Regions from separate parts of the Micromonospora sp. CPCC 205546 genome, predicted to be linked through region 1. Evidence: predicted binding sites of a transcription regulator. Region 1 holds the regulator's gene; the other holds the start of a gene.
What was found. The regulator HrcA, encoded in region 1, represses chaperone genes, less so after heat shock. The targets are predictions, from matches to a motif close to GGTTNGCACNCTCNNNNNGAGNGTGCNAACC.
Positions count from the first base shown of each region.

Region 2: groES (co-chaperone GroES) is a predicted target of HrcA. The motif match lies at 1,235-1,265, and genes of this name have one in related genera.

Region 1 is NZ_JBAKHL010000053.1:32,854-36,347, reverse strand. Features, by position in the region: gene hemW (radical SAM family heme chaperone HemW) at 1-391, shown strand, start outside; gene V6U77_RS22450 (DUF4870 domain-containing protein) at 432-1,130, opposite strand; gene hrcA (heat-inducible transcriptional repressor HrcA) at 1,363-2,385, shown strand; gene dnaJ (molecular chaperone DnaJ) at 2,459-3,494, shown strand, end outside.
Region 2 is NZ_JBAKHL010000037.1:43,515-47,008, reverse strand. Features, by position in the region: gene V6U77_RS18285 (THUMP-like domain-containing protein) at 1-1,149, opposite strand, end outside; gene groES (co-chaperone GroES) at 1,399-1,713, shown strand; gene groL (chaperonin GroEL) at 1,784-3,436, shown strand.

The sequences.
Region 1 (3,494 bases):
GGCGGCCCGGTGCCGGCACAACCTGCTCTACTGGACCGGCGCCGACTGGTGGGGCCTCGGCCCCGGGGCGCACAGCCACGTGGGCGGCGTGCGCTGGTGGAACGTCAAGCACCCCACGACGTACGCGAAGCGGCTGGCCGCCGGCGGGTCGCCCGGCCTGGCCCGGGAGGTGCTCACCGCCGACGAGGCGCACATGGAGGACGTCATGCTCCGGCTGCGCCTCGCCTCCGGGCTGCCCCTGGACGCCCTGGACGAGGCCGGCCGGGCGGGCGCCGCGCGGGCCCTGGCCGCCGGGCTGCTGGCCGCCGATGGGCACGCGGCCGGGCGGGCCGTGCTGACCCTGCGGGGCCGGCTGCTCGCCGACGCGGTCGTGCGCGACCTGCTGCCGTGAACCGCGTGCCGGGGCCGGCCGGGGGAGCGGCCGACCCGGGTCACCTGGTGAAGGCGTAGGTCATCGGGTAGCGGTAGAGCACGCCCTCGTTGGCCTTGACGCCGCCGACGATGCCGAAGATCAGCGGCACCAGCCAGACGAGCATCGGGACGAAGAACAGCACCCCGCAGGTGATCAGCGTGACCACCCAGCTCAGCACCCCGACGATCGTCCAGGTGAGCTGGAAGTTCAGCGCCGCGACGGCGTGCGCCCGGGCGGTCGGCGACTGCTGCCCCCGGGCCATCAGCGCGATGAGCGGCGCCAACCAGCCGAGCAGGCCGCCGCCGACGATCACGCCGGCCGCGCCGCCGAAGTGGGCGATCAGGGCCCAGTTCTTGTCGTCGTTGCTGGCGTAGCCGCCCGTCGGCGGTGCGTAGCCGCCACCGGCCGGATAGCCGGCCCCGGGCGGGCCGTAGCCGCCGGGCGGGGGATAGTCGCCGGGCGGGCCGTAGCCACCGGGCGGGGGGAAGCCACCGGGCGGGGGGTAGTCGCCGGGCGGAGGGTAGCCGCCCGACGACGGCTGGTCGCCGGTGGGCGGCGGATAGTCACCGGGTGGAGGATGGCTGCCCGGGCCCGGCGCCCCGGACAGTGGTGCGGTGGGGTCGCCGCTGCCGGCGTGGCCGGGAACCCCCGACGGAGCGGTGGGGTCCGGCGGGAAGCCGGGGTCCCCCGCTCCGGGAGGGCGAGGTGGTTCAGTCATGAAGGTCACGGTAGGGGCAGCCGGCAAGGCGGCACCAGCGCGACACCGGTCGGGACGTCCGAAATGACCGCTGCCGGGTGGTGTCGCGCGGTCGCCGATCTGACTGATCGCCCCAGGTCGATCATCGCGCCGGCGGCCCCGCCGACGTAGACTGGCACTCGCTACAGTCGAGTGCCAGCAGCCCGCTCCGGCCCCGTGTGCCGGTGCCGACGTGCGACAGGAGGTGGGGAGGATGGGTCTCGACGACCGCAAGCTCGCCGTGCTGCGCGCGATCGTCGAGGACTACGTCGCCACGCAGGAGCCCGTCGGCAGCAAGGCGCTGGTCGAGCGACACCAACTGGGGGTCTCGCCGGCGACCGTCCGCAACGACATGGCCGTGCTGGAGGAGGAGGGCTACATCCGCCAGCCGCACACCAGCGCCGGCCGGGTGCCCACCGACCGGGGCTACCGGCTCTTCGTGGACCGGCTGTCCCGGGTGAAGCCGCTCAGCCCGGCCGAGCGCCGGGCGATCGAGCGGTTCCTGGTCGGCGCCGTCGACCTCGACGACGTGGTGCACCGCACGGTCCGGCTGTTGGCGCAACTCACCCGGCAGGTCGCCGTCGTGCAGTACCCGAGCCTGGCCCGATCCTCGGTGCGCCACCTGGAGCTCGTGCCGATCTCCACCACCCGGCTGATGCTGGTCATGATCGCCGACACCGGCCGGGTCGAGCAGCGGCTGGTCGAACTGCCCGCGCCGATCCCCGCCGACGACGTCACGGACCTGCGCCGGCTGGTCAACGAGAAGCTGGTCGGCACCCGGCTGTCGGAGACCCCGCCGCTGGTGCAGGCGCTGGTCGAGGAGGCCGTGCCGCACCTGCGTCCGGCCATGACCACCCTCTCCACCGTGCTGCTCGAGACGCTGATCGAGCGGCACGAGGAGCGGATCGCGCTGGCCGGCACGGCCAACCTGACCCGCGGCGGCCTGCTCGACTTCCAGGGCTCCCTGCGCCCCATCCTGGAGGCGCTGGAGGAGGAGGTCGTCATGCTCAAGCTCATCGGCGAGGCGGAGCCGAGCACGACGCGGGTGCTGATCGGCGACGAGAACGAGATCGACAACCTGCGCGCCGCCTCGGTGGTCAGCACCGGCTACGGGCCGGGCGCGACCAGCGTCGGCGGGCTCGGTGTGCTCGGGCCGACCCGGATGGACTACCCCGGCACCATCGCCACGGTGCGGGCCGTGGCACGCTACGTGGGCGAGCTGCTGGCCCAGAACTGACCAGTCAGGGCCGACGGCCGGCTCCGGCCGCCGACCGGCGCAACGCGAGACGAACATGAGGACACGGAACGCAGTGGCCAGGGACTACTACGGCATTCTCGGGGTGAGCCGGGAAGCCTCCGACGACGAGATCAAGCGCGCCTACCGAAAGCTGGCGCGACAGTTCCACCCGGACGTGAATCCGGATCCGGAGGCCCAGGAGAAGTTCAAGGACATCAACGCCGCGTACGAGGTCCTCTCGGACGACCGGAAACGGCAGATCGTCGACCTGGGCGGCGACCCGCTCGCCCCCGGCGGCGGGGGCGCGGGAGGCCCGGGCGGTCCCGGCGGCGCCGGACCGTTCGTCGGCTTCCAGGACATCATGGATGCCTTCTTCGGCGGCGCGGCCGGCGGTTCGCGGGGCCCGCGACCGCGGACCCGGCCCGGCGCCGACGCGATCCTGCGGCTGGAGCTGGACCTGCACGAGACCGCGTTCGGCGTCGAGGCGCCGATCACCGTCGACACCGCCGTGCTCTGCACCACCTGCTCCGGCGCCGGCACGGCGGCCGGCACCCACCTGGCCACCTGCGAGGCGTGCGCCGGCCGGGGCGAGGTGCAGTCCGTGCAGCGCACCTTCCTCGGTCAGGTGGTCTCCGCCCGGCCGTGCACGGTCTGCCAGGGGCACGGCACCACCATCCCGCACCCGTGCCCGACCTGCGCCGGCGACGGCCGCGTCCGCACCCGGCGCTCGCTGACGGTCAAGATCCCGGCCGGTGTCGAGGACGGCATGCGCATCCGGCTCGCCCAGCAGGGCGAGGTCGGCCCGGGCGGCGGCACGGCCGGCGATCTCTACGTGGAGATCCACGAACGGCCGCACGACGTCTACTCCCGCAAGGGCGACGACCTGCACTGCCGGGTCACGGTGCCGATGACCGCGGCGGCCCTCGGCACGCGGCTGACCATCAAGACGCTGGACAGCGAGGAGACGGTCGACGTCAAGGCCGGCACCCAGCCGGGCAGCACGCTGCGGCTGCGCGCCCGGGGCGTGCCGCACCTGCGCGGCACCGGCCGGGGTGACCTCTACGTCCACCTCGACGTGCGCACCCCGACCAAGCTCGACGCCGACCAGG
Region 2 (3,494 bases), on a different contig from region 1:
CCGGCGGAGCTTCTCCGGCTCCAGCGCGGAGCCGCGCTTGAGGATCTCCACCCGCCCGACCCGGCGCTCCCGCAGCAGCGCCCGCAGCCGCTTGAGCGAGAACGGCAGCACGTCGGTGACCTCCAGGCAGCGGGCGAACGGCGTCGGCGTCGGCGCGTCCGCGTAGAGGTAGGCGATGCTCGGGTCGGCCAGCGTCGCGCCCAGGGTGTCGGCCAGCTCGGCGACCAGGTGCGCGCGGACCACCGCCGGGTCCGGGTCGTACAGGAAGCGGCGCGCCGGGCCGACGGCGGCCTCGACGTCGCCGGAGCCGGTCAGCTGGCGGGGGCCGGCCGATCGGTCGGCCGGGCCCTCCTTCGCGCCGGGGGCGTCGACGGAGGGCCGTTCCCTGCCGCGCAGCACGGTGGCGCGGCGGGGGACCCGCGCCAGGTCGCCGCACCACAGGGCCGCCTCGACCAGGTCGCCGTCGACGCTCACCCACTCCGCCTCGGCACCCGCCGGGATCAGTGCGTGGTCGATGCCGGGCGCCACCTTCACGACGGTGTGTGGCACCCGCTCGGCCAGCCCGACCACGAAGTCCCAGGGCGGGGAGTAGGCGTTCGGGTCGAAGATCCGCCGCCCGGTGCCGGCCCTGCGCCGCGCCGGGTCGCAGAACACCCCGTCGACCCGGCCCACGTCGAACGCCGTGGCGTCGCCGCACTCCACCGTGAACAGCTCGGCCAGCCCGGCGGCCTCGGCGTTCGCGACGGCCATCGCGGCGGTCACCGGGTCGGCCTCCACGCCGTACACCCGGATGCCGGCGCGGGCGGCGGCGAGCGCGTCCGCGCCGAGACCGCAGCCGAGGTCGGCGAGGGTGCGCACCCCGGCGGCCCGCAGCCGCCCGGCCCGCCGCGCCGCGACGACGCCGCGCGTGGCCTGCTCCAGCCCGGCCCGGGTGAGGAACATCCCCGCCGCCACCGGCCCGAACTTGCCGACCGCCCGGCGCCGCAGCTCGGCCTGGGTCAGCGCGGCCGACGCGAGCCCGGCGGGCAGGCCGGCCGAGCGGAGCGCGGCCACCGCGGTCAGCGGGTCGCCGCCGGCCACCCGCGCGGCGGCGTCGAGCGCGGCCGACCCCTCGGGCGTACGCAGGGCGGCCAACTGGTCGAGATCCACCCCGTCATTGTGGTCGGCGGACCCGACGCGCCGAGCGGCGGGTTGGCACTCTCCTTGACGGAGTGCTAGCCGAGGAATAACCTGCGATTAGCACTCTCACCCCGAGGGTGCCAGCTTCCGGGCCCCGTGGCCCGGGCGCTGAACGCCAGGCGGACCGGCACCCGCGACGACGGCCCCGCCCGGTGGCATGTGGCAGATTGACGCTGGCCGGCTTGCCGGTCGGTAACGAAACCAGTACCCCAGGAGGGTATGCCCGTGACTACCGCGACCAAGGTTGCGATCAAGCCGCTCGAGGACCGGATCCTGGTCCAGGCGAACGAGGCTGAGACCACCACGGCGTCGGGCATCGTGATCCCCGACACCGCCAAGGAGAAGCCGCAGGAGGGCACCGTCCTCGCTGTCGGCCCGGGCCGGATCGACGACAAGGGCAACCGGATCCCGGTTGACGTCTCCGTCGGCGACACCGTCATCTACTCGAAGTACGGCGGCACCGAGGTCAAGTACGCCGGCGAGGAGTACCTGGTGCTCTCCGCCCGCGACGTCCTCGCGGTCATCGAGAAGTAAGCAACCGATCAGTGTCGTCGCCCCGGTCCGGCTCGCCGGGCCGGGGCGACGTCGCTTCGAAGGGACATACATGGCGAAGATCCTGAGCTTCTCGGACGACGCCCGGCACCTGCTCGAGCACGGTGTCAACGCCCTCGCGGACGCGGTCAAGGTCACCCTCGGCCCGCGCGGGCGCAACGTCGTCCTGGACAAGAAATTCGGTGCGCCCACGATCACCAACGACGGCGTGACCATCGCCAAGGAGATCGAGCTCACCAACCCCTACGAGAACCTCGGTGCGCAGCTGGTCAAGGAGGTGGCGACCAAGACCAACGACGTCGCCGGCGACGGGACCACCACCGCCACCGTGCTGGCCCAGGCGATGGTCCGCGAGGGCCTGCGCAACGTCACGGCCGGCGCCAACCCGGCCGGCCTCAAGCGGGGCATCGACGCGGCGGCCGCCAAGGTCTCCGAGGCGCTGCTCGACCGCGCCGTCGAGGTCGCCGACAAGGAGTCGGTCGCGCACGTGGCGACGATCTCCGCGCAGGACGCCACGATCGGCGAGCTGATCGCCGAGGCGATGGAGAAGGTCGGCCGCGACGGTGTCATCACCGTCGAGGAGGGCTCCGCCCTGCACACCGAGCTGGACGTGACCGAGGGTCTCCAGTTCGACAAGGGCTTCATCTCGCCGAACTTCGTCACCGACGTGGAGTCGCAGGAGTCGGTCCTGGAGGACCCGTACATCCTGATCACCACGCAGAAGATCTCGGCGATCGAGGAGCTGCTGCCGCTGCTGGAGAAGGTCCTCCAGAACAGCAAGCCGCTGCTGATCATCGCCGAGGACGTCGACGGCCAGGCGCTGTCGACGCTGGTGGTCAACTCGATCCGCAAGACCCTCAAGGTCTGCGCGGTCAAGGCCCCCGGCTTCGGCGACCGCCGCAAGGCGATGCTGCAGGACATGGCGATCCTCACCGGCGCCGAGCTGGTCGCCCCCGAGCTGGGCTACAAGCTCGACCAGGTGGGCCTGGAGGTGCTCGGCACCGCCCGGCGCGTCGTGGTCGACAAGGAGAACACCACGGTCGTCGACGGCGGAGGCCAGTCCAGCGAGGTCGCCGACCGGGTCGCGCAGATCCGCAAGGAGATCGAGGCCTCGGACTCCGACTGGGACCGGGAGAAGCTCGCCGAGCGGCTGGCCAAGCTCTCCGGCGGCATCGCGGTCATCAAGGTCGGCGCCGCGACCGAGGTCGAGATGAAGGAGCGCAAGCACCGCATCGAGGACGCGATCGCCGCGACCAAGGCCGCGGTCGAGGAGGGCACCGTCCCCGGCGGTGGTGCCGCCCTGGCGCAGATCCTGCCGGTGCTCGAGGACGACCTCGGCTTCACCGGTGACGAGAAGGTCGGCGTCTCGATCGTGCGCAAGGCGCTGGTCGAGCCGCTGCGCTGGATCGCCCAGAACGCCGGGCACGACGGCTACGTCGTGGTGCAGAAGGTCGTCGGCAAGGAGTGGGGCCACGGCCTCGACGCCGCCATCGGCGAGTACGTCGACCTGGCGAAGTCCGGCATCGTCGACCCGGTGAAGGTGACCCGTAACGCGGTCACCAACGCCGCGTCGATCGCCGGCCTGCTGCTCACCACGGAGAGCCTCGTGGTGGAGAAGCCGGAGAAGGCCGAGCCGGCCGCCGCCGGCGGGCACGGCCACAGCCACGGGCACGGCCACGGCCACCAGCACGGCCCGGGCTTCTGACCCTCGCCGTACGCCTCGTCGGGGCGCACCGTCCGCGTGACGGTGCGCCCCGACGCCT